Regions from separate parts of the Rhizobium sp. N122 genome, predicted to be linked through region 2. Evidence: predicted binding sites of a transcription regulator. Region 2 holds the regulator's gene; each other region holds the start of a gene.
The links. The regulator LexA, encoded in region 2, represses DNA repair genes until DNA is damaged. The targets are predictions, from matches to a motif close to TGTTCNNNNTGTGTTCNG.
Positions count from the first base shown of each region.

Region 1: the regulator LexA is predicted to act here: its motif matches at 6,149-6,166, upstream of ATY75_RS24400 (ImuA family protein).
Region 3: the regulator LexA is predicted to act here: its motif matches at 6,570-6,587, upstream of dinB (DNA polymerase IV).
Region 4: the regulator LexA is predicted to act here: its motif matches at 2,206-2,223, upstream of recA (recombinase RecA).

Region 1 covers NZ_LOKU01000042.1:1,814-9,692, forward strand. The annotation lists gene ATY75_RS24385 (ATP-binding protein) at 1-566, shown strand, start outside; gene ATY75_RS24390 (error-prone DNA polymerase) at 647-3,910, opposite strand; gene ATY75_RS24395 (DNA polymerase Y family protein) at 3,910-5,424, opposite strand; gene ATY75_RS24400 (ImuA family protein) at 5,345-6,100, opposite strand; gene ATY75_RS24410 (hypothetical protein) at 6,574-6,909, shown strand; gene ATY75_RS24415 (hypothetical protein) at 7,036-7,879, opposite strand, start outside.
Region 2 covers NZ_LOKU01000027.1:9,004-16,882, forward strand. The annotation lists gene eno (phosphopyruvate hydratase) at 1-412, opposite strand, end outside; gene kdsA (3-deoxy-8-phosphooctulonate synthase) at 554-1,399, opposite strand; gene ATY75_RS19835 (VOC family protein) at 1,399-2,292, opposite strand; gene lexA (transcriptional repressor LexA) at 2,489-3,208, shown strand; gene ATY75_RS19845 (ComEC/Rec2 family competence protein) at 3,189-5,606, opposite strand; gene gltA (citrate synthase) at 5,896-7,185, shown strand; gene lpxB (lipid-A-disaccharide synthase) at 7,227-7,879, opposite strand, start outside.
Region 3 covers NZ_LOKU01000028.1:41,416-49,294, forward strand. The annotation lists gene ATY75_RS20265 (hypothetical protein) at 1-514, opposite strand, end outside; gene ATY75_RS20270 (SDR family oxidoreductase) at 511-1,260, opposite strand; gene ATY75_RS20275 (FAD-binding oxidoreductase) at 1,257-2,579, opposite strand; gene ATY75_RS20280 (GtrA family protein) at 2,585-3,019, opposite strand; gene ATY75_RS20285 (UbiA family prenyltransferase) at 3,030-4,571, opposite strand; gene ATY75_RS20290 (NAD(P)/FAD-dependent oxidoreductase) at 4,808-5,749, opposite strand; gene ATY75_RS35570 (hypothetical protein) at 6,041-6,412, opposite strand; gene dinB (DNA polymerase IV) at 6,643-7,722, shown strand; gene ATY75_RS20305 (SOS response-associated peptidase) at 7,719-7,879, opposite strand, start outside.
Region 4 covers NZ_LOKU01000023.1:207,870-215,748, forward strand. The annotation lists gene ATY75_RS17790 (pseudouridine-5'-phosphate glycosidase) at 153-1,079, opposite strand; gene ATY75_RS17795 (carbohydrate kinase family protein) at 1,165-2,109, opposite strand; gene recA (recombinase RecA) at 2,338-3,426, shown strand; gene alaS (alanine--tRNA ligase) at 3,581-6,235, shown strand; gene ATY75_RS17815 (AraC family transcriptional regulator) at 6,621-7,472, shown strand; gene ATY75_RS17820 (glutathione S-transferase family protein) at 7,546-7,879, opposite strand, start outside.

The DNA of each region.
Region 1 (7,879 bases), on a different contig from region 2:
AAACCGCTGTACGCGAGGTTATTGCGAACGCTCTTATTCACCAAGACTTTATGGCAACCGGCGTTGGACCAGTCGTTGAAATCTACGACAACCGCATCGAGGTTACCAATCCCGGCAACTCCCTAATCAACACCGATCGTATTCTGGACGAACGTCGATCGAGAAACGAAAAGCTTGCTGCAACCATGCGTTCTTTCGGACTGTGTGAGGAGCGCGGCGGCGGTCTCGACAAAACCCTGATAGAAATCGAAGCGCAGCGGCTGCCTCCCCCAGACTTCATCTCATCTGAGCATTCGATGCGTGTCGTACTGTTTGCGCCGAAGGGCTTCGGCCAGATGTCAAAGGCGGAAAAATTGCGTGCCTGCTTTTTTCATTGCGTCCTTCGGTGGCTCACCCACGATTACATGAGCAATGCGACGCTACGCGAGCGTTTTTCATTGGCTCCGGAAGAGTATCAGGCCGTTTCCGCTGTGATTGCAGAGTCAATCAAACTAGGCCGTATTGCTCCGGCGGACCCGGATCAAGGCAAGCGCAATGCGAGGTATATTCCGTATTGGGCGGGATGATACTACGAAGCCAAAGTGGACAGAATAATTTAACGCCTTGAACCAATACGGACCTACGACCCGTTGTTCCCTCCCATGTATCAATGAAAATTCCGGCTCTTGATTTTCAGCGTATCGATATGAAGATCCGGCGTGAACATGTCCCTCGCCCGAACCCCCGGAGGCGCTTTTTCGCGTGAATCGGGACTGCCGGGAGAGCCATGGGCGAACTCGTCACCGCGCCCGGTCGGCGGATGAAACGTGCCGTCGCGCCCCGCAAGCCCTGATAGATCACCCGACAAATCGAAGAGCTGCTGCGCGACCAGGTGAACCACCTCGCCTTCGCGCTGGATCCTGCCGTTGATCGCCATCATGCTGGCGCCGAGCACCACCCGGCGCGACCGTTCAAACAGCTTCGGCCAGACGACGACATTGGCAATGCCGGTCTCGTCCTCGATGGTGATGAACATCACACCCTTCGCCGAACCAGGCCGCTGGCGCACCAGCACCAGCCCGGCCGCCATAAGCCACTTTCCGTCGCGTGCCGCCGTCGCCTGCGCACAGGTGACGATCCGGCGCTTATCGAGGTCGGCCCGCAGGAAACTCAAAGGGTGCTCCCGGAGCGTCAGCCCGACGTGACTGTAGTCTTCGACGACGTTGTGCCCGTCGGTCATCTGCCTGAGTTCGACGTTCGGCTCCTGCTGCTCGGCGATCGCCCGCGCTTCGCGTTCGGCCGCGGCGGTGAACAGAGGCAGCGGCTCGTCGCGCAGCGCCTTGATCGCCCAGAGCGCATCGCGTCGTTCGAGCCGCAATGACGGCAGGAACGCGTCGGCCTCGGCGAGCTCGACGAGGGAAGCAACTGGCACACCAGACCGGCGCCACATATCGTCCACCGATGCGAAGGGCTCGTCGGCGCGCGCGGCGACAATGCGGGCGGCGTCGGCGGTCGCCAAGCCGCGCACCAGACGCATGCCGAGCCGCACCGCATGCCGGTCAGTGCCTTCGACCTCCTCAAGCGTGCAGTCCCAACGCGACCGGTTGATGCAGACCGGTCGCACCTCGACGCCGTGTTTCTTCGCATCGATGACGATTTGAGCGGGCGCATAAAAGCCCATCGGCTGAGAATTCAACAGAGCCGCACAAAACACATCCGGGAAATGACATTTGATGTAGCTGCTGGCATAGGCGATCAGCGCGAAACTGGCAGCATGGCTTTCAGGGAAACCATAGGATCCGAAGCCTTCCAATTGGCCGAAGGTGCGCTTTGCAAACTCTGGCGAATAGCCGTTGCGGATCATGCCGGAAACGAGCTTGTCCTCAAACCTGCTGACGCCGCCGGTGAACTTGAACGTCGCCATCGATTTGCGGAGCTGGTCGGCTTCGCCGCCCGTGAAACCAGCACAGACCATCGCGATCTTCATCGCCGACTCCTGGAACAACGGCACGCCCAGCGTCCTGTGCAAGACCGCCTCCAGTTCGGGGGTCGGATATTCGACCTTCTCCTTGCCCTCGCGGCGTCGAAGGTATGGATGGACCATGTCGCCCTGGATAGGCCCGGGGCGGACAATCGCCACCTGGATGACGAGGTCATAAAAGGTTTCCGGTTTCATCCGCGGGAGCATCGACATCTGCGCCCGGCTCTCGATCTGGAAGGTGCCAAGCGTGTCGGCCTTGCAGATCATCGCATAGGTCGCCGCGTCTTCCTGCGGGATGGTGGCGAGGTCGATATCCTGATGCTTGTGCGCGCCGATCAGCGCGAAGGCCTTGGCCATGCAGGTCAGCATCCCGAGCGCCAGCACATCGACCTTCATCATTTTGAGCGCCTCGACGTCGTCCTTGTCCCATTCGATCACCTGGCGGTCGGCCATCGCCGCCGGCTCGATCGGCACGAGATGATCGAGCCTGTCGTGGGTCAGGACAAATCCACCCGGGTGCTGACCGAGATGGCGCGGTGCTCCCATCAGCTGCTGGGCAAGCCGCAGCGTCAAGGCGAGACGTCGATCCTCCGGATTGAGGCCAAGGGCCCGCACTTGGCTCTCGCCGACGGTTTCCGACCAGGACCAGATGCCGGAGGAAAGCGCCTTAATCAGGTCCTCGGGCAGGCCGAGCGCCTTGCCGACATCACGAATGGCGCCCTTGGCGCGGTAGCGGGTCACGGTGGAGCAGAGCGCCGCCTTGTCATGGCCGTAGGTCTTGTAGATCCATTGGATCACCTCCTCCCGCCTCTCATGCTCGAAATCGACGTCGATATCGGGCGGCTCGTCGCGCTCCTGGCTGACGAAGCGCTCGAAGAGGAGATCATTGGTATCAGGGTCGATGGAGGTGATGCCGAGCACGTAGCAGACTGCGGAATTCGCCGCCGATCCCCTGCCCTGGCAGAGAATTCCCTGGGATCGGGCATAGCGGACGATCGAGAACACCGTCAGGAAATAGGGGGCGTATTTCATCGTCTCGATCAGAGCGAGTTCATGCCGGATCGTTTTTTCGACATGCGCCGGCAGCCCTTCCGGATAGCGCGTCTCCACGCCTTCCGAGGTGTAGTGCTCCAGCGACTGTTGCGCCGTCATGCCCGGGATCAACGCCTCCTCGGGATATTGATAAACGAGCTCCTCCAGACTGAACCTGCAGCGCGCGACGATTTCCATCGTGCGTGCCAGCGCTTCCGGATAGCGGGGAAACAGACGCGCCATTTCTTCCGGCGGTTTGATGAAGCGGTCGGCGTGGCGCTCGCGCTCGAAGCCGACGTCATCGATGGTCGTGCCGGTGCGAATGCAGGTGACGACATCCTGAAGCTGTCGCCGGCCCGGCTCATGAAACAGGACATCGTTGGTGACGACCGTCTTCACCCGGTACTGCGCCGCCAGGTTCGACAGCTCGTGCAGCCGCAACTGATCGTTCGGCCGCCGGCGCAGACAGAGCGAGACGTAGGCGCGGTCCCCGAAAATTTCCGCCATCTTCCTCAGTTGCACGGCGCAGGCATCGTCCGGCATATCCGGAACCAGGATGCCGATCAGGCCTTCGGAATAGAGCCTGACATCCTCAAGATGCAGGATGCAGTGGGCTTTGCCACCGCGGCCCTTGCCCAATGTCAAAAGCCGCGTCAGCCGCGAATAGGCGGCGCGATCGGTGGGATAGACGAGGATCGACATGCCGTCGGCGAGATCGAGCCGGCAACCGACGACGAGCCGCAGGCCGGTGGCGCGCGAGGCTTCGAGCGCCCGAACGATGCCGGCCAGGCTGTTGCGGTCGACGACGCCGAGCGCCTCGATGCCCATGAGCTTGGCGGCCGCAAAAAGCTCTTCCGCCGAGCTTGCGCCGCGAAGGAACGAGAAATGCGTGGTGACCTGCAGTTCGGCGTAGCGCATCAGGCAAACACCCCATGCAGGAACCATTTGAGCGATCCGGTGTCAGCATCGACGCCGTCGCCCGACCGGAAAATCCAAAAACGCTCGCCGGCTTCATCCTCGACGACAAAATAGTCGCGAACGGCAACCCATTCGGAGCTGCGTTGCCACCATTCCCCGAATATGCGCTCCGGACCGTCGGCGCGCTTCACCCGGCGCCGTTTGCCGCGCCAGGTAAAGGAGACCGGCGGATGATCGGGCAGAAGCGCAATCACCTCGATCTGTTCCGGACGGGCCAGAAGTCGGGATGGCCGCGGCCAATGCAGCGGCCAGGTCGCGCCGATCTCGTCAGCCGTCGGTGCGATCCGCCGGACACTGCGCTCGGGCACGTCGCTTGCCACCGGCGCGACGCGGAAAATCCGCTGGCCGCCGCGGTTTCCCAGCACGTCGATCAGCGGTGTGACATCGGTCACCTGTTCTCCGATCAGCGAAGACGTTGACTGCGTCTCGACGAGCGGCTCGGCGATGATGGCGGCGAGGCTCAGCTTCTCGATGCCGAAGCCAGGCTCGATCTTCTCGATCCGATCGCGGAAGAGTTTTGTCAGCCAGGCGATATCTCGGACGGGCTTGGCCGTGCCCGCCCGGAGCGACTGAATTGTGTTGTCGACGCGGTGGACGATCAGGTCGGCGCGCCGCACGCCAAGTCCTCGTTTCTCAAGCTCAAGGCAGAGCTGCCGCACCAGGCGGCTCACATATTTCTCGATCGTCTCCGGGGCGCCGATCGGTTCGGCAAAAGATTTTTGGACCTCGACGAGATCAGCCGGCCGGATCGGGTCGATGGGCTCGGCGAGCCGGCCGAACATCTGGTCGAGGCGGCGCCCGACCTCGGGCCCGAAACGCAACGTCAGCGGCGCCCGCGGCGTCACTGCCAAATCGCCGACAGTGGCGAAGCCGAGGGTACGGAGGCTTCCGACGATCTCGGCAGGCAGCCGCAGCGACGATAGCGGCAGACGATTGACCGCTTTGGCGGTCTCGCCACCCGGGATGATGATGGTCTCGCGATCCGTGGACCGGACGAGCGCATGCGCCGCACCCCGAGTGTCGGCGATTGCCGCGCGCGCGGCGAGACCCCGGGCGCGGAAGCGGTTGACGAGACCGGAGAGCATCAGGTCCTCGCCACCCTGCAGATGGTCGGCGCCCTCGGTATCCATGACGATACCATCAGGGGGATCCATGGCAACGACGGGAGAATATTGCGACAAGGCCCAAAGCGTCAGCCGTTCGAGTGTCGCGAGGTCGGCCACTGGGTCGGCATCCACCATCGTCAACCCCTGGACCAGCGCCTGCGCCTTGGCGGCCGGCATGCCGACGCGCAAGCCCAGCTTGGCAGCCGCTTGATCGGCCGCCGCCACCCATCGCTTCGAACCGCTCCTGGCGATCACAACCAGCGGCGTGTCAGGATTGAGCGAAGGATCGGCGCGCCTGATCCTGTCGGTTGGCAGCATCGGAAGAAAGACAGATACGACCCTTGCCATCACATGCTCCGATAATGAATTCTCCTCCCTCGCCTGCCCTGACCCGCATGAGTTCTGCCAGCCACCGCGCGCGGCCGACGCCCGGCACGGGGAGCGGCTCGGACGGCAGCACCGAGATCCGCCAGCGGGTCGCAGCGGCCGTCGGTATGCCGAAATCGGAGGCTTCCGTCTGGCGCCGCCATCGGCGGATCACCAGGCCCAATGTGCCGGACTTTTCCGCCGCGAGCTGCAGCCGGCGCGATGCCGTCATCGGCAGGCGCACCAGTTCGGCGACGACGGCGCCGAGGCCGCCATAGCGCAAAGCTTCTTCGAAGCTCGCCAGCACCGTCTCTTCCTTGTCGCATTCGACGAAGATGACGCGATCGGGGTGAAGGCCGACCGAGGCGAGCGCGGGAAAGAACAGATCGAAACGGGTGAGGCACCAGACCACCTTGCCGGTGGTGCGAGCCGCGATGCCGCCGATGAAGAGCGCCGCGGCCGCGCCATCGATCGCGCCGTTTCCGCCGCCGGCGACTTCGTGCAGCGCACCAAAGGCCAGGCCGCCACCCGGCAGCTGCGCGTCAAGCTCGGCCAGCCCGAACGGAAGGACGGATGTTCGTCGCGCTGCAGTCCCTTCGAGATGCTGGATGCGGTCTCGAAGATCGGAGATGATCGGGTTTGCGCTGGTCTGCGCCATTCGGAAGCCTTCGTCAGTATGGGTTTTCATCTCGCTCGAAAGCGAGTATGTTCCCTATTTGTTCCGACACGGCATGTGAGTCAATGTGCATATACAGGCGAGTGATCGACGGGCTGCAACCTGCCCATTTGCTGCACTACCGGAAGAACCAGTGAATTCAATTGGCTAACAATGGTCGGCTGACAGGCTCTAAAAATGTCATCGATAAGAAAAAATACCTATGACGGTCCAACGCTCCGCGACTTCCGGGGATCGGTCGTCACTGTCGAGTGCACTGCATGTGATCGGAATACGGAGTTCGATCGAAAGATCCTGGTCAAGCAGTACGGCGCGAGTTTCACATTCCACCAGCTTCGCCGGCGGCTGAGCCTCGGCTGCCCTCGTCTGATTTCGGAAGATGGCGTCGACCGCTGCCAGACCCGTTTCCCTTGTCTAACTGCCAATGGCCTTTCATTTAGCAAGGAGGATACCCCATGACGGAAAACGTCGTATCGTTCGAGGAAAAGCGCCTCGAGGCGTTGTCTGGGACGATCTTCGGAACGACGGCCGAAGAACGGAACCTGGCCGCAATCCGCTCGAACATCGAATTTGCCAGAAATGAGCTGGCGCTTGTTCAAAGCTATATCGATCTCGCCTATGGCGGAGAAATCGTCTACACGCCGAATGACGGCACGAGACCACAGGCGGAGGCCCTTGCGCATCTTGGCAGCGTTCTTTCCAACTACGAACAGGCGCTGTTCGATAAGATCGGCAGCCTGGAATACGAGCTGGAAATGCTGGAATTTCCGCCCGATCACGATGAGGAATGAAATGAACGATCCAGCGCGGGAATATAACGAGGGCTGTATTAGAAGGATTGATGAAGGAATTTGCGCGCGGCACGTCTGAGCTGATGAATGCCTGGTCAGAACATTCTAACCTCTTGGCAACTGCGATCAGTACACTTGCACGCCGCGCCGCTCCAACTCCTCGAAGATCTCCCGAGGAGCCGGCTTCTTGCGAAACCGCCCCGCTTCTTTAAGCGCCGGCAGATCGAGCAATGCATCGACATTTTCGGACGGGACGTTGATCTCGACCCGCTCGAGCTTCTTGAGCGGCACGAGAGCGTGGATATCGACCTTGTCGATCATGGCGTTGACCGAAAAGCTTTTCAGGTTGGGGCAGAACCGAATGCCGGAGAGATCCTTCACATCGAAGGCGTTTTCTTCGCCGCCCCAGAAATACCAGGCGAACGGATAGATCGCCGCGCCGCCATCGAGCTCGATATCCTCGACGGAGGCCAGCAGTTCCTCGGTGAGCGGATAGCGGACCAGATAATCCAGCGCTTCCGGGATAAGTTCGTAACCGTCCTTCTCCAGATCGACCTCACGCCCGAGCACATGGGTCGCAAGCTGTTCAGGTGTGCCGAGATCAAGCAGTTTCGCATAGAGAAGCGAGGACAGCACCGCCAGCTTCAGGTTCGAATCCGAGAAAGGAGCGCCGGGAGCGCCGGCCACAGCAGGGTAAGGCGGAGCACTCGGCTCCGCATATTCAGCTTTTGGATTGAAGATGGCGATGCCGGAAACTGCATCGAACGTAATGCGGACGGACAAGATGCCTTCCGGCAGGTGCTTCGTTCCGAAACGCGCACCGCCACTCGTCGCACTTTCTTTGCCGATCTCCATATCCGGCACTGTGGCGCGAAGATCGGCGAGCGATATCCCCATGGGAATGCCCGCGATGGTATGCATGAAGCGGGAATTGAAATCGATCCTGCCGATCAGCCCTTTTCGATCGATC
Region 2 (7,879 bases):
CGGAAGCGCCGCCGACGTAACGGTAGAGCGGCAGGCCGGAGGCCTGGGCGGCAGCCTTGGCGACGGCGAGCGAGACGCCGAGGATGGCGTTGGCGCCGAGGCGCGACTTGTTCGGCGTGCCGTCCAGCTCGATCATGATGTTGTCGATCTGGATCTGGTTTTCGGCGTCGATGCCGCCGATCGCGTCGAAGATCTCGGTATTGGCGGCATCGACCGCCTTCTGTACGCCCTTGCCGAGGTAGCGCTTGCCGCCGTCGCGCAGCTCGACCGCCTCATGGGCGCCGGTCGAAGCGCCCGAGGGAACGGCCGCGCGGCCCATGCTGCCGTCTTCGAGATAGACGTCGACTTCGACGGTGGGGTTGCCACGGCTATCGAGAATCTCGCGGGCGATGATATCGGTGATTGCAGTCATCGGTTCTTCCTGCTCGGTGGGTGATCAATCGTTCGAAGCCTGTCATAATCGAAGGCGTGCAAATTACAATGGCGCATTGCTGCACCTTCGACCTGCATGTCCGATCGTCGCTATAACACGAACATGTCAGGCTTTTGACTGTCAGCCCTTGGCGACGGCATCGAAGGCCAGCAGCTTTTCCAGAAGCCGCGGCATGTCCTTGAGGTAGACCATGTTCGGGCCGTCGGACGGTGCGTTGTCGGGGTCCTGGTGGGTCTCGACGAAGACGCCGGCAATGCCGGTCGCCACCGCCGCGCGCGCCAGCGTTTCCACGAATTCCCGCTGACCGCCGGAGGATTCCCCCTGTCCGCCCGGCTGCGCCACCGAATGGGTCGCATCGAAAATGACCGGCGCACCCATCGACGCCATGATCGGCAATGCGCGCATGTCGGAAACCAGCGTGTTGTAGCCGAAGGAGGCGCCGCGTTCGCAGAGCAGCACGTTCGGATTGCCGCTGGCGTTGAGCTTCTTCAGCACGTTCTTCATGTCCCAGGGGGCAAGAAACTGGCCCTTCTTGACATTGACGGCACGGCCGGTCTCGGCGGCGGCGATCAGAAGGTCGGTCTGGCGGCAGAGGAAGGCCGGGATCTGCAGGACATCGACCACCTTTGCCACTTCGGCGCATTGCTCGGCGGTGTGAACGTCGGTCAGGACGGGAAAGCCGAACTCCTTCTTGAGATCGGCGAAGACCTGCATGCCCTTTTCAAGGCCGATGCCGCGCTCTGCCGACAGCGAGGTGCGGTTCGCCTTGTCGAAGGAACTCTTGTAAACGAGACCGATGCCGAGCTTTGCACAGAGCTCCTTCAGCGTGCCGGCAACCATGAAGGCATGGTCGCGGCTCTCCATCTGGCAGGGGCCGGCAATCAGCGACAGGCGGCCGGTATTGGAAAAGGTGACCTGGCCTGCGCCCGCGCCGATCCTGACTTCCGAATTCGTATCAGTGCTCATCATCTTTCCTCGAAGGCGAAAAGCGTGCCCTGCCCGGGCGCCGGCTTCACCAGAATACGATTGTTCTTGCGCGTGTAGGTCACTCCGTTAGCAGCCAAATGCGCTTCTGTCACGGCAAGATCGGCGACGGTGAAGCGGATGGCCCGGCCGCGCAGGCCGCGGTCGGCGGATGAGATGGCAAACTCGAAATAGGCCTCCAGCCCTTCCGGCGTCATCAGGCTGATTTTCGCATTCGGCGCCGCGATATTGACGCCGAAACTGGTTTTCTCGACGGCCGACTGCGCCATGACAAGGCTGACGAAACCGGCGAAGGCGGAGGCATCAGGCGCGCACAGCGCGATCTCGGCGATGCCGGTCACGCCATTGGCATGTGTCTCCAGCGCGCCGCGGTCGGCCGGCAATGGATTGATGCGTTGGCAGGTGAAGAGAAAGAAATCGGGTGCCCGCAGATCCGCGGCAAAGGCCAGTTTGAAGCTGCCGATGCCTTTGGAACCGTCCGGCATTTTCATCAGCCGGCTGAACTCCAGCATCTCGCCGGCGCTCAATCCGCCTGAAATGAAGCTTTGATGATCGAGGCCGGCATCCTCGGTGCCGAAAACCACGGCCGAAAGCCCCTCATCGCCGCAACGGAAGCGGAAGGCCCGGTTGCGGGCGGTGAAGACATTGCCTTGCCGCGCCGAGGACTCGCTCTCCTCGACGCTGGCGATACCGAGCGGCTCCAGATAGGTCTTGTCGGCGAAGAAGACGCAGGCATTTTCCGTTCCGAAGGGATGACGGGCATCGGCCGCAACGGTGAAGCCGAGCTTGCCGAGTCTTTCGCGCGCCAGATCGATATTGACGACCGGCAGCACGACATGATCCAGTGGGTGCGGCTTGGCGGAATTCGTGTTCATGATATCCCCTCCTGCAATTGCGAAGAGATGTGCGACGGCGCCTTCCTCAATGCAAGACATGGCGCCGATCCGGCGAATGAAAATAAAAATCTCAACGAGTTGGCGCCAAGTTTTACGGAAATTTAGCTACTTGCGGAACACATATGGAACATATAGTGTCTGTTCTGGATTTGTTTCAATCAGGGGTCACACGCCGATGCTCACGCGCAAACAACAGGAGCTTCTCCTTTTCATTCATGAGCGCATGAAGGAATCCGGCGTTCCACCGTCCTTCGACGAGATGAAGGACGCCCTGGATCTGGCCTCGAAATCCGGCATTCATCGCCTGATCACGGCGCTTGAGGAACGCGGCTTCATTCGCCGCCTACCGAACCGCGCCCGGGCGCTCGAGGTCATCAAGCTTCCGGAGGCCTATAGCCCCAGCATTCAGCCCCGGCGTGGTTTTTCGCCGAGCGTCATCGAGGGCAGCCTCGGCAAGCCCCAGCCGGTCGCCGCCCCCGCACCCGCAAAACCCGTCGCCGACAACGGCAACTCGGTCTCGGTGCCGGTCATGGGCCGAATCGCCGCCGGCGTTCCGATTTCGGCGATCCAGAACAACACCCACGACATCGTCGTTCCCGCCGACATGCTCGGCTCGGGTGAGCATTATGCGCTGGAGGTCAAAGGCGATTCGATGATCGACGCCGGCATCTTCGACGGCGACACGGTGATCATCCGCAACGGCAGCACGGCAAGTCCCGGCGACATCGTCGTCGCCCTCGTCGATGACGAGGAAGCGACGCTGAAGCGCTTCCGCCGCAAGGGCGCCTCGATCGCGCTTGAAGCCGCCAACCCGGCTTATGAGACCCGGATCTTCGGGCCAGACCGCGTCAAGGTGCAGGGCAAGCTCGTCGGTCTCATTCGCCGCTATCACTGACGCTGGACGGGCCGGTTTCGGCGAAACTATTGCTGCGCCAGTCATAGGCGCGATGGCGTATCCACGGCCGCGACAGGCTCTCGAATGCGGTTGCGACCTCCAGGCCGGCGTCCGCGAAGCGCAGCTCGACGGAACCGGTCCTGCGTAGCGTCTCACCGGTAAAGAGCGTCGCGCCCGAGCGGCAGCTATTGAAACGCAGGCGGACAGACGTGACGACGATATCGGAGGCATCGCAGGCCGGACCGAGATAGGCGGCATTGTCGATGACGGTGACGACGCGCCCATTGCCAAGCCTTGATGTGCACCAGGCCTTTTTGACACAGGAAAAGCGGTTTGTTTCACCGCCCGCCGCCGCCCGCATCGCCGTCCTCGCTTCGATCTGCTGATCGTGGGAAAGCCTGACGCGGCGGTCTTCTCCCTCCGGCGGGATAGCAGGGCCTTCCAACATCTTCGGTGGATGATGTGTCGGCAGGACCAGTGCTCTCTGCCACTGGTCGAAAATGAAATCCGGCGGGTTTTCGCGGTTGGAAGCCATTGCCGCCACTGCAACGAGCGCGACCAGACTGCCATCCTCCGAAATCACCAGATCCGGCGGCCGGGGGACCGGCAGAACCAGCAGGAAGAGCGTCGAGACGGCGAGGGTCGATGTGCCGGCATGGCGCAGCCGGGTGCGCAGCAGTGTCAGCAGCAGGAAGCCGGCCACGGCGACGGCGAAATACCAGGCGGGCAAACGGCCGACGCCGATATCGCCGCCCCAGCCGGACACCGTCTTGGCGACAGCGATCACCAGATCGAGGCCGAAGCCGACCACCTCCCAGAGCGGAGCGTCCAGGCCGAACGGCATGAGCAACATTGCCAGCAGCCCGGCCGGCATGACGATGAACGAGATGATCGGCATCGTCGCGAGGTTTGCCGGCAGGCCGTAGGCCGTCAACCGATGAAAATGCTCGATCGAAAACAGCGCCGTGGAAAAACCGCCGATCAGCGACGTCAGCAGGACGCCACCGAAGAAACCGGCGACCGCAACGACCGGCCGGAAGATCGGCAGCTTGAGCAACGCGTTTTCGCGGACGCGCCGGTCCTTCCACAACTGATAGCCCGATACCAATGCCAATGTCGCGGCAAAGGACATCTGGAAGCTCGGGCCCAGCACTTCGGAGGGTGAAATGGCGATGATGACAAGCGCCGAGAGAACGACATTGCGCAGGCTGATCGACGGCCGATCGAAGAAGACGGCGATCAGCATGATGGCCATCATGATGAAGGCGCGTTCGGCCGAGACCCCGAATCCGGAGATCAGGTAATAGGCGGTGACGGCGATGAGCGCGCCTGCGGCGGCGATCTTCTTTGTCGGATAGGCTTGGGCGACGCCCGGAAAGAGGCTGAGCAGCATCCGGAAGCCGACGAAGAAGATGCCGGCCGACAGCGCCATGTTGAGACCCGAGATCGCGACGATATGGGCGAGGCCCGACTGGCGCAGCGCCTCCGTCGTCGCATTCGAGATCGCGCGCCGCTCGTCGGTCACCAGGGCGGCGGCAAAGGCGCCGGTATCACCGGGCAGGATCGACCTGATGCGGTCGCCGATGCTGCTGCGCAGCCGGTAAAGCCATTCGAGCATAGCTTCCGACGTCGACCTTGCACCCTGCGGGCCCGCCTCCAAATCTTTCGCCGGAGCGCCGTAGAAGAAGCCGTTGGCGCCGATGCCGTCGAAATAGGCGCCGAAGGAGAAGTCATTGAGTTCGGGAAGTGCGGGGCCCGAGGGCGGCGTTAGCCGCGCCCTGCCGGTGATAATGTCGCCGATCTCGAAAGGCGTGTCGGCGCCGCGGACAATCGCGGTTACGCGCCCCGGCGGCCGCTTCAACTCCGGCTCGTCTGTGGCCCTGACGGCGAGAATGTAGCGCCAACGCCCACGGCCGTCGCCTTCGCGCCGTTCGACACGGCCGGTCAGCGTCGTCGTCACGGATGAATCGAGGATCACGGTCGATGCCCGCCAGCTCTCGAACTGTGCGCAGAGCATGCCGCAGACCACAAGTGCAAGCGCCAACAACGTCGCTCGCAACACGGCCCGGCTACGGTCGGTGATGAGAACCGCAATGGTCAGCACCGACAGCGAGAGCAGTAATGTCAAAAGCGGAAAATCGGATTCGGCCAGAAACCAGAAGGATGCGCCGGCGCCGAGGAAGACCGGCGAAAACAGCAGCAGGCGGCCGTGATCCGCCTCCTCGCCCAGCATGGACCTGCAAGCGCGCAAGGATTGGCGGGCTGCGGCCGGCAGCCGGTGGCGCCAGGGCGTCGCCGACTGCGTCCTTGCCGATGGCGTCGCCACCACAGGCAGAGAAACGCCGGAGGATCCGGCGCCAGCTTCCGGCCGCAATTCGACTGTCGTCAATTCCTGCATGCGCCGCCCAAGTCACCCGCGAAGGCGCCCAGAATGCAACCTCCCAACAAATCGGGCAAGGATAATCGATTGAAATATGAGGGAAAATCGCGAGCGCCAAAAGGCCAGTCGAATCATTGGCTTCCGATATGCACGCTGCTCATCGCTGCAGTGCCTAAAAGGTGATACTGCAATGCACAAAATGCCGTCACGGTAACTTGGCATTAGCTTCGCGATCATATAGCTATCGGTGAGGACGCTTAACCCCTATGGCGCTTTTATGGCGCCACCGCCATTTCGGAGGATCAGCATGACGGATCAAAGCGCTACAATAAAAATCGGTGACAAATCTGTCGACCTAGCCGTCAAGAGCGGCACGATCGGCCCGAGCGTCATCGATATCGGTGCTCTCTATAAGAACACCGCTTCCTTCACTTACGATCCGGGTTTTACCTCGACCGCATCCTGTGAATCCAAGATCACCTACATCGACGGCGACGAAGGTGTGCTGCTGCACCGCGGCTATCCGATCGAGCAGTTGGCCGAGCATGGCGACTTCCTCGAAGTCTGCTACCTGCTCCTCTACGGCGAACTGCCGACCACCGCGCAGAAGAAGGATTTCGATTACCGTGTCACGCACCACACCATGGTGCACGAGCAGATGAGCCGCTTCTTCACCGGCTTCCGCCGCGATGCGCATCCGATGGCCGTCATGTGCGGCTGCGTCGGCGCGCTTTCGGCTTTCTATCACGACTCCACGGATATCACCGATCCGCACCAGCGCATGGTCGCCAGCCTGCGCATGATCGCCAAGATGCCGACGCTTGCCGCGATGGCCTATAAGTACCATATCGGCCAGCCCTTCGTTTATCCGAAGAACGACCTCGATTATGCATCGAACTTCCTGCGCATGTGCTTTGCCGTGCCTTGCGAGGAATATGTGGTCAATCCGGTGCTTGCCCGCGCCATGGACCGCATCTTCATCCTGCATGCCGATCACGAGCAGAACGCCTCGACCTCGACCGTCCGCCTCGCCGGTTCGTCGGGCGCCAACCCGTTCGCCTGCATCGCGGCCGGCATTGCGTGCCTCTGGGGCCCCGCCCATGGCGGCGCCAACGAAGCAGCGCTCAACATGCTGAATGAGATCGGCTCGGTCGACCACATTCCGGAATATATTGCCCGCGCCAAGGACAAGAACGATCCGTTCCGCCTGATGGGCTTCGGCCACCGCGTCTACAAGAACTATGATCCGCGCGCCAAGATCATGCAGAAGACGACGCATGAGGTGCTCGGCGAGCTCGGCATCAAGGACGATCCGTTGCTCGAAGTAGCGATGGAGCTGGAGCGCATCGCGCTCACCGACGAATATTTCATCGAAAAGAAGCTCTATCCGAACATCGACTTCTATTCCGGCATCACGCTGAAGGCACTGGGCTTCCCCACGACCATGTTCACCGTGCTCTTCGCGCTTGCCCGCACCGTCGGCTGGATCGCGCAGTGGAACGAGATGATCGAGGATCCGGAACAGCGCATCGGCCGCCCGCGCCAGCTCTATGTCGGCGAACCGAAGCGCGACTACATTCCGGTTTCGAAGCGCTGATCGCTTCGGCCAATATATTGCCCGAAAAGAAGAAAACCCGGTCAGAGACGACCGGGTTTTTTCTTGTTCAGCACGTCGAGAAGGATTTCGGCGGCATGTTCGCCGGGTGGTTTTTCGGTCTGCATGCGCTGCCAGATCAGATCGTAGCCCTCTTTCATCGCCTTGAGCTGGTAGGTGTCGGCCGACAGCCGCTCCATCCAGCGTGCGAGACTTGCACCGCGAAGGATATCGTTCAGATATTCCGGCACGACCGCGTAATCGGCAATCAGGTTTGGCAGCGCGCCGGTCCAGGTCTTGATGGCCGATGTCAGCAGCCGCATGATCCAGTCGACCTTGTAGGCGGAGACGACGGGAACATCGGCCAGCGCCAGTTCGAGGATGACGGTTCCGGATGCCGCCATGGCGGCATCGGCTTCCGCGAAGGCTTGCCATTTTGCTTGCGCACCGACAACGATCTCCGGCTTGACCGCCCAGTTCTCCGTCAATTGGCGGACCAGCGCCTGCCTGTGCGTCACTGTCGGCAGAATAAAGCGCATCGGTCCATTGCGGGCGACAAGTTCGTTTGCCGCCACCTCGAAATGCGGCAGGAGATTCTGGATTTCGGAGGAGCGTGAGCCGGGCAGAAGCAGGATCGTGCGATTGCCGGGCTGCCTGCCGGCGCGCAGGCGCCGGGTCTCCAGCAGCGCAAGGTCGG
Region 3 (7,879 bases), on a different contig from region 2:
CCCAACCGATGCGGTTATAGAACATCGCGAAGGAAGGATACCAGATGGAGCTGCCAAGATTGATCGGAGCTGCAAGAATGAGAACAAGGAATATCCCGAGTGCGGCGGCCAAAGACGTGCCCAGACGCGACACAAGGATGCGGATCATCGCGGGGATGAAAGCGACGAGCACGATCGCCATCCCCAGTGGTACGGCAGCTCCAAAATTTCCGGACAGAAAGTATCCCGCAGCCGGAATGTAAAAGACGAGTGGCCCGAGCGCCGTGTGGAAATCTCGGTTCGGCACCTGGCCCCAGGCGATGCGATGCGCGCCGTCGATAAAGATCAGAACGTCATTGATGAAGGCGGCATTGATGGTCCTGCCCGGCAGTGCCAGCATGGCTGCACAGGCCAGGGCGACGACGATGATTGCAAGTTCCGCCGACAGGAACCGCCGTACCCAGGCTGCGGATCGTCTGTGGGCACCACCTCTGGCTCCGATTGCGTAGGCGGCCTGATTGGTGGGTTTCGTCACAGCCGCAACCTCTTGAAGATGGACTCAGGGATTGACCTGATTACCGTCATGAGCGGTCGCCATATCCCCCTGACGTAGACCACGTCACTGCGGCTACCGCCCTCGGCGACCGCGAAGATCTTTTGCGCCACCTCCTGCGGTTCGGCCGTAAGAAGCGGCGGGAGCCTCATTCCGTCCGTCATCCGCGTGCGAACAAAGCCTGGCTTCACGGTCAACACGCGCACTCCCGAACGGGACAGCCTGTTCCTCAGGCCTGACAAGAACGCGGTCAAGCCGGCTTTGGCGGCGCCATACACGTAGTTCGACGCCCGTCCGCGATCGCCGGCGACAGAGCTTGTTCCCACGATCGTGCCCGATCCGCGCGCCGCAAATCGCTCAGCCAGTAGACCGAGGAGCAAAGCCGGCCCCTCGAAGTTTGTCCGCATGACCATGGCGGCGTATTCGAGCTCCTTTTCAGCCCGAGACTGCTCACCAAGTTCGCCGACGACGCAGATCACCGTGTCAGGCAAAGGTGACAGGGCACCGAGGAAGGCCTCGAAACGAGCCGTCTGGAGGATATCCAGCTCATGAACCGTGACAGATGCGCCCGTGCGCGTAGCGATGTCGTCGGCTTCACGTTGGACGGCCGCGTGCGCCCGTCCGGCCAAATGGATGTCCCATCCTGCCTCGCCATAATAGCTTGCCGTCGCACGGCCTATATCAGAGGTCGCCCCGATCATGAGCAGTGTCTTGCCGATCCGCTTCATATGCCGAGCCTTTTTGCCAAACGGGAATTGAAACGACGGTCGGCTCCGGTTGCTCTTCGCAGCTCTTTGAACGCGTCCAGTCTGGGGTAACCGCATTCGAACGTAAGGCGGGACTGGCGCGCGTCTTTGGCCAGATAGAGACGCCCCCCTGCCTTGACAACCAGCTCATCGATTTCGTCTAGCAGCCGCAACACCTCCAGCGTGGCTGGGAGGTCGACCGCGAGCGTATAGCCCGGCGCAGCAAAAGAAAGCAGACCCGCACTGCCTCGCAGCCTTTTCAGAACGGCAAGAAAGGAGCCTTTGCCCGACTGCGCAAAGCGGTCGAGGATGCTCGAGAGGACCTGGAGCGCGTCAGCATCCGGTACCACGCATTGATGCTGGATGAAGCCTCGTTTGCCGTACAATCTGTTCCATCGAAGGATGCGGTCGAGAGGGAAGAAGTAATTATCCCAATGGACCAACATGGGCTTGGCCGACTTGCGGATACCGGCCCGGAAGTAAAGCTCATTGAAGGCGGATACGCTCGCCTTGTTCAAGAGCCAAGCCGGCATATCGAGCGGCAGGGTAAGGGCTGCGCTGTTCGGCGAGGGAAAGAGATCGGCCCTTAGCGTCTCCCTGACCTGATCCGGTGTCGCGTGCTCACCCGCAAAAATCAAAGACCGTCCGTGCGAAGCGCCTTTCGACAGACAATCGATCCAAGCCACCGAGTAGGTCGCCTCCTCCGATTGCCGCAACGCTTTTAATGCTTCGGCGAGGTTCTCGGCTACGGTCGTCTTCTGCGCAATCCAGCCGGTCTCAATCTGTCTCAAGCGAAAGGTTGCTTCAGCAATTATTCCAGTCAGGCCCATCCCGCCGACCGTCGCTGAAAAAAGCTCCGCGTTCTGCGAGCGGCTACACGTGAGGATTTCGCCGTTGGCGGTCACCAATTTCAGTTCGTTGACGTGATCGCCGAATCCGCCATCGCAATGATGATTCTTTCCGTGAACATCTGACGCAACCATCCCCCCGATCGTTACGAACTTCGTGCCCGGAACCACCGGCGGAAAACAGCCCCGGGGGACCAGCGAGCGCAGGACGTCGGAAAGCATGACGCCGCCCTCTGCGGTGAGGACGCGATCGGCGGCATCGAAGCTTTTCATCCGGTTCAATCCACCGCACATCAAGGTCGAATTCTCGCCGATCGCAGCGTCACCATAGGAACGGCCATTGCCACGAGCGATCAAACCTGGACGCGATGCCACAAACCTGCCTAGGGCCTCCGGAACCCGGCAGTGCAATACCTCGCTCTCATGACGCGGATAGCGTCCCCAGCCCTCCATCGTCGCTACGCCTCCCTTGGCTTGAAGACGAATTTTCGGTCGAGAGCGTATTTCGCGATATAGCCAATCCCCAGGCCGATCGCGCCACCGGTATATTTGGCAAGCTCCGTCTTCCAGATTGTCCAGAAGGCGATTTCGAACCCCCAGAATATGAGCGTCGTCAGCACGCTGAACAAGCCATACAGTACGACCTTCGACACCTCGTCGCGATGAGAGGTGTAACGGTCGAAGAAGATCCATCTTTTGTCGAGAACGTATTTGAGGGCAAAGCCGGCGACGGTGCCCGCGAGGATTGATGGCATTAGGCCGGACCAAGGCGCCATTTGGAGAACGATTGCCTGGACAAAGAAATTAGCGGCGGTAGAGAGCACCGCGAAGACGACATAACGGACCGCGACGCCGGTGGCGGTGGTGCTTCGCTGCTGGAACTGCGAACCCATGATGACCACCTCACATCGCGGCCAAGACGAATAGGCTGGCGGCCCCGAGTGTCGCGAGACTGACTTTATCCTTGAAGGCAAAGACAACCGGATCATCATGCATCTGGCCGCGGTGGGCGAGCATGAGAATGCGCGCGATCCAGCAGGCGAGGATCGGGCCCACGAGCCATAACATTCCCGGCCGCGCAAAGATGTCTTGCGCGTTTTCGCTCGCGGCGTAGAGGGCAAACAGCGTCAGCGCATTCATCCCGGCGCCCGCTGCCAGGGCACCCACCATGCCGATGTCGGCCTTCCTGTAGTCCCGGCCCTTGGAGTCCGGCAGGCGCGCGGCGCGGCGCCCGATCAGCTCGGTGTATCGTTTGACCAAAGCGAGCGAGAGAAACCAGCTCATCATGAACGCCAAGAGCCAGGGCGACGGCCAAACCGAGACGGCGGCCGCCCCGCCGATCACCCGGGTCGTATAGAGAGACGCGAGAGCCACGACATCCAGGATCATCCTGCGCTTGAAGAAAAACGAATAGGCGGTGGTCAACGCAAAATATCCCCCCAAAACAAGAACGAACCCCGGCGTCACCATGACGGCGACCGTGAGCGATAGGAGAAGGAGGATTGGAATGACGGCAATGGCGTCCGAAAGCGGAATGTCACCGCACGCAAGAGGCCTGCGGCATTTCGTGCGATGGCCGCGGTCGTCCTGGAGATCCACCAGATCATTGAGGATATAGACGCCGGAAGCACAAAGTGAGAATGCGAGGAAAGCCAGACCGGTGCTGACCAAGCTGTTGACATCGAAGAGCTGATTTATCAGCAGCGGGATAAAGACAAGCCCGTTCTTGACGTACTGATGCAAACGCAACAGCCGCGCCCAGGTGCGCCAGGTCGCTTTCTCATAGGGGAGATATTGGACATCAGCGCACTGTAGCGCGAGTTTTTGTGCGACCGCGGGCGGAGTTCGTATCGCATAGGATTTGGCGGCATAACGCCAAACAGGAAGGTCTGCCGCGTCGTTCCCGATGTAGTCAAATCCGCTTTTTCCGAAAGCGGCCATGAGTTTTCCCGCTTTGACATCGGCCGCGCAATTTGTTGTTTCGCTGGTTGCAAACCAGCCGTCGAAAAGGCCGAGATGTTTGGCGACTGCGGCAACGAGACGCTCATGGCTCGCGGACGCCAGATAGATGGACCGTCCTTCCTCTCTTGCGGCCCGTATTACCTTCACGACCTCCTCGTCATACGGAAGGAAAGCGGGATCGAAATCAGCTGGTTGCGAAAGACGGTGCTTCAGGCAGGCCTTTCCGCAGCACACAGCCTTGACCAGAGCCACAGCCGAGTGAGGGTGACGACCGAGTTCGGCGAATGCGGTTTCGATCAGGAGATCTGATCGTACGAGAGTGCCGTCGAGATCGACCACCAACGGACAAGGCTGCAGTAACGTTTCGAGGGCTTCGGAACCGACCGCCGATGGCGACGCGTGCGTTGGCTCAAGGCGGTCATCCTCCCGGAGTTCTGGCGGAAACTCTCTTTGCAGGAGGAACTCACGATGCAGCTCGCTCAAAGGAATCCCCTCTGCTTGAACCTCAGGAACCCCTCGAACCACGGCCAAGACGGTTAGTTCCATTATCAAGACGCGGGGCTTTCCGGCGTTCGCGAGAGATGCCCCGCAGGGGCTCCTCCGCACGGACATGCTGAGACTTTCCGGGAAACCGGTGTCTCGCAAAAAGGCGGCATTTCGGTCTGGTGCCGCCGAGCATGGTCGTCAGCGTCGGGGACAAGCCCTGGCCGAACTCCTGCTCACCCGACAAGCGGGTTATGGTCTTCTTGCAGTTGCCGTAGGCGGTTATGCACTGCGACCGCTGCTATCTCCCCTTGCGCCATGGCCACACCCAGTTGATTAAGGCCGGTCACGACATCGCCAACTGCATAGAGGCCCGGGACCTGGGTCGTCTGATGTGGGTCAACCTTTATGCGCCTGTCCTGCTCCAACTCTGCCCCCAGCTGTTCGGCGAGCTGTGAACGCGGGGCTATCCCTAACGCCGAATATAGGACCACCCCTTGCAACGCGGCCGAGGCCTTCATGATGAGATCAACGGTTCCGTTCACCGAACGAAAGCAGTGCACCAGCTTCTCGCCACGGATGGTGACACCGTGCTCGATCAACCGAGCCAACGTAGCGTCTTTCACATCCAGTCTTTCACCGAGTGTCGCGATGGTGATCTTTTTCGTGAACGATTTAAGGAAAAGGGCTTCTGACGCCGCTCGCTGTGTCGCGCCAATCACCACCGTGGATCTTCCAGCAATCTCATAGCCGTCGCAAATCGGGCAGAGGCGAATATGTCCTGACCGAACGAAATCAGTCGCTTCGCTGATAGGCGGCAATCGATCTTCGACACCCGTCGCCAGGATGATGTTTTTGGCGCGCATGTGCCGGTCTTCTTCAAGTCCCGCGATGAAGCCGAAGTTACCTTCCCGCTCGACCAGAGATACGGCTGCCCGCACGATCTCGACACCCAGGTTCTGCAGCTGCGTTTTCATGCGTCTCGATAGCTCGCGCCCTTCGATGCCTTCGGGAAAGGCCGGATGATTTCGCGAGAGCGGGATAAGCAGTGCACGGCTGTGGCCTGAATCAATGACGACAACGCTGCGGTTTAGCCGTGCCAGGTAAATGGCGGCCGCCATGCCTGCCGGCCCGGCACCTATCACCATCGCGTCCAGTCTTGCCGGCGTAGCTGTCATCGCTTGAACTCCTTTGCAGCCCTCCAACCTCGACGAGACGTCACGGTTCCGGCGCCGGTGGTCGCAATCGAACGCTGCGCATCCAGGCGAATGCATGCCTCGCCCATCGAAGGTTCGGATGCTTCACGCTTGATCAACATGGACGGACTGGAAGTCGATTTATCGATAAAAAAAAGCTCCGCAAGTTTTGCGGGGCAATGATATCCAGTGGAAAGGCGGATGGGGGAAGAAGGGACCCGCATCCGCCCGTCGAACTCACCGCTTGTAAATAAGTTCCCACTCTTGCGAGCTTTACATCAGCAACCGCACCAGAGCGTCCTCATCTTTCACCCCATGTCGAAACGACTGAAGAATTCGATTGGCCAGTTCCTCGCGCTCCGCTTCCGATTTGATCCGTCTAGCGGCAACGAGGTGGTAGAACACCCTCTGACACAAAGCGAGATCGGCGTTTTCGAGGGTGTTTGCACCTTGTGCAGTTTGCCACGGGAACATGATAACCTCAGAATCCCTGTATTGAGGGTAGGTTTGGGAGGCGCCAGTTTCAGCCCGCGCATCCGCTCCAGAAGATTTCAGGTCGCTATATTCAGGTCGGGGAGCGACTATTATCGTCTGCTCAATTAGCGCCGATGTCAGCGGCCGAGTGAGGCTACCGTGCTGAACCATCACGTCTCGAACGTGGCTCTGATCGTCGCGGTGCTGCCGTCCGCTTAGTGTCTCTGATAGAAGATTTCCACAGAATGAGAACGCCTTGGGCGGCTGGAAGTTCGGCGCAGAACCGAGGCATCCGCGGGGATAGTTGATATAGCGCCGAAGCCTGCTATGTTCTCTCTTTGTTTCGGCTTTGATTGATTGCCGATCCCATAGACTAGCGCTGAAGCCGCCATGAACGAACGATGAGCTCGACCCCCTTCCGAAAAATCGTCCACGTCGACATGGACGCCTTCTACGCGTCGGTCGAGCAACGCGATAATCCCGAGCTGCGCGGCAAACCGATAGCCGTCGGCGGATCGGCCGCCCGCGGCGTGGTGGCGGCAGCGAGTTACGAGGCCCGCGCCTATGGTGTCCATTCGGCGATGCCGTCGGTGACCGCTAGGAGAAAATGCCCGGACCTCATCTTCGTGCCGCCGCGCTTCGACGTTTATAAGGCGGTGTCGCAGCAGATCCGCGAGATCTTCGCCGAATACACGCCTGACATCGAGCCCCTCTCGCTCGATGAGGCCTATCTCGATGTCACCGAAAATCTCAGGGGCATGCAGATCGCCACCGACATCGCCCGGGAGATCCGAACCAAGATCAAGCAGATCACCGGCCTCAATGCGTCGGCTGGAATTTCCTACAACAAATTCCTCGCCAAGATGGCGAGTGACCTCAACAAGCCCAATGGTCAGGCCGTCATCACGCCGAAGAACGGCCCAGCTTTCGTGGAGGCCCTCCCGGTCAAGAAATTCCATGGCGTCGGTCCCGCGACGACTGAGAAGATGCACCGGCTTGGGATCGAAACCGGCGCGGACCTCAAGCAGCAAACCCTTGAGTTCCTGGTGGAGCATTTCGGGAAGTCGGGACCCTATTTTTACGGCATTGCGCGCGGGGTCGACGAGCGCCAGGTCAGGCCGAACCGAGTGCGCAAATCCGTCGGCGCCGAAGATACCTTCTCCAAAGACCTCCATGCCTACGAGGCGGCGCGCGAAGGTCTTCAGCCGCTGATCGAAAAGGTGTGGGGCTATTGCGAGGCCAATGGGATCGGCGCCAAAACGGTGACGCTTAAGGTCAAATATGCCGACTTCAACCAGATCACCCGCAGCAAGACGATTCCGGCTCCTCTCGCGGCGATCACCGATCTGGAGGACATCGTCAGCCTGTTGCTGGCGCCGGTCTTTCCGCCTCGAAAGGGCGTTCGGCTGCTCGGCGTCTCGCTGTCATCGCTGGAGCGGCAGAGCTTCGGGGGGGAACCGCAGCTGAGACTGGCGCTTTAGACCGCCAGCATCGGCTGGGCAGGCGCGCCAGCGTGGCGTTTGACCCGGAAGGTGCCCGCCGGCAGCGGCCGTAGGATTTCCTCTTCGGGGACAAGTCCGTCCAGCCAAGCCATGCGCTGGTCGCGTGTCAGCGCCGCCATCTGCCGGTCGTGGAACG
Region 4 (7,879 bases), on a different contig from region 2:
CTACCGTTTCGCCGGATTGCAACGCTGATTGTTGAGGAAAACCGGTGCGCCCAGCCCATCTCCCCACCTGTGGGGGAGATGCCCGGCAGGGCGGAGGGGGGCTTGCACGGGACGCCCTATCTGCCGGGGCATTCTTGCCCTCCCATTATCCCTTACTCACCTAATGCCACCGCAATCTCCGCCGCCAGCCGCGCATTGTTCTCGACCAGCGCAATATTCGTCTTCAGGCTCTGGCCATCCGTCAGGTCGAAGATGGTCGAGAGCAGATAGGGCGTCACCGCCTTGCCGGTGATCTCGTCGCGCGCGGCGCTATCAAGCGCCCGCTCGATATAGATTTCCATCTCTTCGCGGGCGATCTCGTCGGCCTCGGGCACCGGGTTGGCGATGAGCATGCCGCCGTCGATGCCGAGCTGGTCGCGCACCGTCTGGAAATTGGCAATGGCGGCCGGGCTGTTCAGCGACAGCGGGCTTGGTATGCCCGAGGAGCGCGACCAGAAGGCGGGAAATTCTTCGCTCTCGTAAGTGACGACCGGCACGCCGCGGGTTTCCAGCACTTCGAGCGTCTTCGGAATGTCGAGGATCGCCTTGGCGCCGGCGCAGACGACGATGACGCCGGTGCGCGCCAGTTCCTCGAGATCGGCTGAGATATCGAAGCTTTCCTCGGCGCCGCGGTGCACGCCGCCGATGCCGCCGGTGGCAAAGACGCGGATGCCGGCACGCGCCGCCGCAATCATCGTCGCGGCGACCGTGGTGGCGCCGGTGCGGCGCTCGGCGATCGCGAAGGCGAGATCGGCGCGCGACACCTTCATCACCTCGGTCGCCTTGGCGAGCTGCTCCAGCTCGCTGGCTTCAAGACCGATATGCAGCGTGCCGTGAATGACGGCGATCGTTGCCGGCACCGCACCCTGTTCGCGAATGATCGTCTCGACGCTGCGGGCCATCTCGATGTTGCCGGGATAGGGCATGCCATGGGTGATGATGGTCGATTCCAGCGCCACCAGCGGCGCGCCGCGCTGCTTGGCGCTGGCGACCTCTTTCGAATAGGCGATCGGCAGAAGGGGTGAAATGGGCTTGGTCATGATCTGGTCCTGTCGTCGATGAGCATGATGCCGAAACGTGTCAGCGGTTTTCGCACCTCATGCTCGACTATCTAATATAGCGGCTTCAATGCAGAATTCTGACCTCGGGAACAAGGGCAAGCGCCGCATTCAAGAGATCCGGTGTCAGATTTTCGTCGACGGCATGCCGCGACTGTACGGTCAGCGTGGCGGCCGCTGTGCCGTGGCGAACGGCCTCCTCGAGCGGCAGGCCTGATATCAAGGCGGCGAGCGTGCCGGCCGCAAGCGAATCGCCGGCACCGGTGACATCGGCGACAGTATCGGCGACCGGCGGCTGCAGCGTCACGGCGCGGCCGTCGCAAAGTGCGACGAGCTCGCGGCGGCCGCGGGTGACGACCGCGTTTCGGATGCCGATCCCGTACAGAAGCGGCGGCCAGCCGGCAGCGTCTTCCGGCTGTTGCCCGGCAAGGGCGGAAGCCTCGGCCTCATTCAGGAACAGATAGTCGATATCCCCAAGGCAGGGTTTCAGCCTGACGACCTTGGCAGGCGAGATGGCAATCGCCGCGACCGGTTTTGCCAGGGAATGCGCCTTGGCAACGATCGCCGTGATCGTCTCCTCCGGCAGGTTGGCGTCGAAAAGAATGAGATGATGGGCGGCGAAGGCTTCGCGCACCCAGCGGATGGAGAGACGCCGCGGCACGAAGAATCGGTAGAGATCCATGTCGGCAAGGGCGACCACCAGATTGCCGTCCTTCTCGATGATCGCCGTATAGCTCGGGGTCTTGCGGTCGAGGAACACGAAAGGCCGGTCGTCGATGCCGGCGAAATCGGCGGCTTCGCCGACCATCTCGCCGATGGGATCGCCGCCGCGAGGCGAAATCATCGTCACCTGAAAACCGAGCCTTGCCAGATTGCGCGCCGCATTGAAACCGCCGCCGCCCGGCTCCTCGAACCACGTGCCGGGATTGCTGGCGCCCGGCGCCGTTTCGCCGGATATCCGGCCGCGCCTGTCGATATGGGCGCCGCCGAGAACAAGAATCTTTTTCTTCATTTCAACCGCCTTCCGATGCCCGAGGCGCGAATCGAGGTGGTGCTAGCGGCCGCGGCAAAGCGGGTGCATATGGCCTAAGCCGTTGCTTTGCATCGATAAAACAAATATAGAACACAGGCTGTTTTACCTTTTTCTTTCAATCGTTTGATCGCCTATTGCGGGAATAGAACAAATGGGGTACAAACTCGACATTGCTTGGGCGGCTTCAATAACCTAAAGGTGGATCGGATGTCTCAGAATTCATTGCGGCTGGTAGAGGACAAATCGGTGGACAAAAGCAAAGCGCTTGAAGCGGCACTCTCACAGATAGAGCGGTCGTTCGGCAAGGGCTCGATCATGAAACTCGGCTCCAACGAGAATGTTGTCGAGATCGAGACGATCTCGACCGGCTCGCTTGGCCTCGATATCGCACTTGGTGTCGGTGGTCTGCCGAGGGGCCGTATCATCGAAATTTACGGGCCGGAAAGCTCGGGTAAGACGACGCTTGCGCTGCAGACCATTGCCGAAGCGCAGAAGAAGGGCGGCATTTGCGCCTTCGTCGATGCCGAACATGCGCTCGATCCCGTCTATGCCCGCAAGCTTGGCGTCGATCTGCAGAACCTTTTGATCTCGCAGCCCGATACCGGCGAGCAGGCGCTCGAAATCACCGATACGCTGGTGCGCTCTGGCGCCGTCGACGTTCTCGTCGTCGACTCGGTCGCCGCACTGACGCCGCGCGCCGAAATCGAAGGCGAGATGGGCGACAGCCTTCCCGGCTTGCAGGCCCGCTTGATGAGCCAGGCGCTGCGCAAGCTCACGGCTTCGATCTCCAAGTCGAACACCATGGTGATCTTCATCAACCAGATCCGCATGAAGATCGGCGTCATGTTCGGTTCGCCCGAGACGACGACCGGCGGCAATGCGCTGAAGTTCTACGCCTCCGTACGCCTCGACATCCGCCGCATCGGCGCGGTCAAGGAGCGCGAAGAGGTGATCGGCAACCAGACCCGCGTCAAGGTCGTCAAGAACAAGATGGCGCCGCCCTTCAAGCAGGTCGAATTCGACATCATGTATGGCGAGGGCGTATCGAAGACCGGCGAACTGGTCGATCTCGGCGTCAAGGCCGGAATCGTCGAGAAATCCGGTGCCTGGTTCTCCTATAACAGCCAGCGTCTCGGCCAAGGCCGCGAGAACGCCAAGACCTTCCTGCGCGACAATCCGGATCTTGCCCGCGAGATTGAACTGTCGCTGCGCCAGAATGCCGGCCTGATCGCCGACCGCTTCCTGCAGAACGGCGGACCGGACCCTGATGACGGTGACGCTGCCGCGGAAATGTGATTTTCGCGCTTGAGCGCATCGGACAAATCCAACCGGCCGCATTCCTGATGAGAATGCGGCCGGTTTTGTTTGCCTGCTGGACAGTGGCGGAGGCGAACGTTAAAAGCCGATGGATTTAGATTTACCTGCCTCCGGCAGCATTGAAGGGCATAGCATGAGCGGTGTGAACGATATCCGGTCGACATTCCTCGACTATTTCAAGAAGAACGGTCATGAGATCGTCTCGTCGAGCCCGCTCGTGCCGCGCAACGACCCGACGCTGATGTTTACCAATGCCGGCATGGTGCAGTTCAAGAATGTCTTCACCGGTCTGGAGAAACGCCCTTATTCCACGGCGACGACCTCGCAGAAATGCGTGCGCGCCGGCGGCAAGCACAACGACCTCGACAATGTCGGCTATACCGCCCGCCACCTGACTTTCTTCGAAATGCTCGGCAACTTTTCGTTTGGCGACTATTTCAAGGAGAATGCGATCGAGCTTGCCTGGAAGCTCGTCACCGAAGGTTTCGATCTGCCGAAACATCGCCTGCTGGTCACCGTCTATTCCGAAGACGAAGAAGCCGCGACGCTGTGGAAGAAGATCGCCGGCTTGTCCGACGACAAGATCATCCGCATCCCGACCTCCGACAATTTCTGGCAGATGGGCGATACTGGCCCCTGCGGCCCATGCTCTGAAATCTTCATCGACCAGGGCGAGAACGTCTGGGGCGGCCCTCCGGGTTCGCCTGAAGAGGATGGCGACCGGTTCCTGGAATTCTGGAACCTCGTCTTCATGCAGTTCGAGCAGATCGAACCCGGCGTGCGCAACCCGCTGCCGCGTCCGTCGATCGATACCGGCATGGGTCTGGAGCGCATGGCCTGCATCCTGCAGGGCGTCCAGAGCGTCTTCGACACGGACCTGTTCCGCACGCTGATCGGTACTATCGAGGAGACGATGGGCGTTAAGGCGGAGGGTAGCGCCAGTCACCGGGTCATCGCTGACCATCTGCGCTCCTCGGCCTTCCTGATCGCCGACGGCGTGCTGCCGTCGAATGAAGGCCGCGGCTATGTGCTGCGCCGTATCATGCGTCGCGCCATGCGGCATGCTCAGCTTCTCGGCGCCAAGGAGCCGCTGATGTATAAGCTGCTGCCGACGCTGGTGCAGGAGATGGGCCGCGCCTATCCGGAACTCGTGCGCGCTGAAGCGTTGATTTCGGAGACGCTGAAACTCGAGGAAGGCCGCTTCCGCAAGACGCTGGAGCGTGGCCTGTCGCTGCTGTCGGATGCGACCACGGATCTCGGCAAGGGCGACATGCTGGACGGCGAGACCGCCTTCAAGCTTTACGACACCTACGGCTTCCCGCTCGACCTGACGCAGGATGCGCTGCGTGCCCGCGAGATCGGCGTCGACATCTCCGGCTTCACCGATGCCATGCAGCGCCAGAAGGCCGAAGCCCGCTCGCATTGGGCCGGTTCCGGCGAGAAGGCAACCGAAACCATCTGGTTCGAGCTTAGGGAAAAGAACGGTGCAACCGAATTCCTGGGTTACGACACCGAAACCGCCGAAGGCGTGGTGCAGGCGATCGTCAAAGACGGGGCTGCTGCTGACGAAGCCAGGGCCGGCGACAAGGTGCAGATCGTCGTGAACCAGACGCCGTTCTATGGCGAATCCGGCGGTCAGATGGGCGATACCGGCGTCATCTCGTCCGACCACGGCAGAATAGAGGTCTCGGACACGCAGAAGAAGGGCGAAGGTCTCTTCGTGCACTCCGGCGTCGTTGTCGAAGGCGCATTCAAGATCAGCGATGCGGTTGTTCTGACCGTCGATCACGCCCGCCGTTCGCGCCTGCGCGCCAACCACTCGGCAACACACCTGCTGCACGAGGCGCTGCGCGAGGTGCTTGGCACCCATGTTGCCCAGAAGGGTTCGCTGGTCGCGCCCGAGCGCCTGCGTTTCGACGTGTCGCATCCGAAGCCGATGTCGGCCGAGGAGCTGAAGATCGTCGAGGATATGGCCAACGAGATCGTGCTGCAGAATTCTCATGTCACGACCCGGCTGATGAGCGTCGACGACGCCATCGAGGAAGGCGCCATGGCACTCTTCGGCGAGAAGTACGGCGATGAAGTGCGGGTCGTCTCGATGGGCACAGGCCTTCATGGCGCAAAGAGCAACAAGCCATACTCGGTCGAGCTCTGCGGTGGCACGCATGTGTCGGCCACCGGTCAGATCGGCCTAATCCGCGTTCTCGGCGAAAGCGCCGTCGGCGCCGGCGTTCGCCGCATCGAAGCGGTGACCGGTGAATCGGCGCGCGAATATCTCGCCGAGCAGGATGATCGCGTGAAGACGCTCGCTGCCTCGCTGAAGGTTCAGCCTTCGGAAGTTCTGTCGCGCGTCGAGGCGCTGATGGACGAGCGCCGCAAGCTGGAGAAGGAGCTGGCCGATGCCAAGCGTAAGCTCGCCATGGGCGGCGGGCAGGGCGGCTCGGTCGATGCCGTGCGCGAAGTCGCCGGCGTCAAGTTTCTCGGCAAATCGATTTCAGGCGTCGATCCCAAGGATCTGAAGGGACTTGCCGATGACGGCAAGACCAGCATCGGCTCCGGCGTCGTCACCCTGATCGGCGTGTCCGACGACGGCAAGGCAAGCGCTGTCGTGGCGGTGACGCCGGATCTCGTCGAGCGCTACAGCGCCGTTGACCTCGTCCGCATCGCCTCTGCCGCCCTCGGCGGCAAGGGCGGCGGCGGCCGTCCCGACATGGCCCAGGCCGGCGGTCCGGACGGCTCGAAGGCAGACGAGGCGATCGAAGCGGTGGCCCTGGCACTCGCCGGGTGAGCTGCGGGTTCATTCCTAAGTTTCGAAAAGGCGGAAGCTTGGCTTCCGCCATTCTGATAGATTTGTTCTTTATTCGCCGCCCCTCCAGCCCTCCTCATTCGTGTGCTCGTCACAGGAATCCAGTGCGCCCAAGTCCTTGGGCGCCAAAGACCCTTTTCTTTAGGTTTTGATTCATTCACGGCGCGGACGCGCCGTGGCTGGATTCCCGTGACGAGCACAGGAATGAGGGAGGGGAAATCGGCGTAGCGGCATATGGCGACGTTTTCCTCTGTCGCTTAGCGGGTCGATGGCGCAGCGTTGGCGTTCCGGAGCCGGCAAGTCAGCAGGATTTGTCAAATCGGGATATGGTTCTCTGCAGCCGATCGATTTGCATAAGGGCTTTGACATGAATGGCGATGCAGCATGGGCGCTCTATGAAACCCGTCTGAGACGGGTTTCGGCTTATATTCACGACCACCTCGACGAGGAGTTGGATATGGGACGCCTGGCCGAAATTGCCTGTATGTCGAGCTATCACTGGCACAGGATCTATCGGGCGATTTACGGCGAGACGCTGGCGGCCACCGTCAAGCGGCTCCGGCTGCATCGCGCGGCGGGCGAGATTGTCCGCACGGAGCTTGCCGTCCGTGAGATTGCGAAGCGATCAGGCTATCCCAATCTCCAATCCTTCAACCGCATTTTCAAGTCGGTCTACGGCATGCCGCCGGCACGCTACCGGAAAGAGGGAAGCCACACAGCCTTTCAACCCTCACCTTACGGAAAGACCAAAGCCATGTTCGACGTTACCATACGTGAGATCGCACCGACGGAGCTGATCGGTGTCGCCCATGCCGGCTCCTATATGGAGATCGGCAAGGCCTTCGAAACATTGTTCGGCACGCTTTACGCACGCGGTCTCGCCAGACCCGACATGCGGATGATCGGCGTTTATCTCGACGATCCCGATATCGTGCCGGCCGAAAAGCTGCGCTCGATCGCCTGCGTCACCGGCGTTTCCGCGGGGCCGGCCGAAGCGCCGTTCGAGAGGCGTACGATCGACGGCGGCGACTACGCCGTGCTGCGCCATAAAGGTCCCTATGCCGACATGCACAAGGCCTACCAGTGGCTTTATGCGGAGTGGCTGCCGAAATCCGGGCGGCAGTTGAAGGACAGCGTCATGTTCGAGGAATACCTCAACAACCCGCGCGATGTGCCGCCAACCGAGCTTCTGACGGAAATCCACATGCCGCTTGTCTGACATCGTCCGGGGACGCGGCTGAGCTGCCGCGTCCTCCATAGCTCTTTGTTTTACGCATGTCGTTATCAAACGCTCAGGCGGCCTGCATCCTCTCGCCGGCCTCGTCGTCCAGGGCTTTGGCGCGCTTGCCGGCCGGACGCTCGCTGATGCGGCCGAAATAATCGATGAAGGCCTGGCGTTTCTCGATGCTGCCGAACGCGAGCCCCCAGCCGATATGGGAACCGACATAGACGTCGGCGGCAGTGAAGCGTTCGCCGGCGAGGTAGGTCGAGCCGGACACAGCCTTTTCAAGCGTGTTCATGACGTCGCCGAAACTGCCGCAGCCGGCCATGCGCAGGCGCTCTGCCGGAATTTCGAAGCCGAGTGCCTTCATCGTCACCGCCGATTCCAACGGGCCGGCGGCAAAG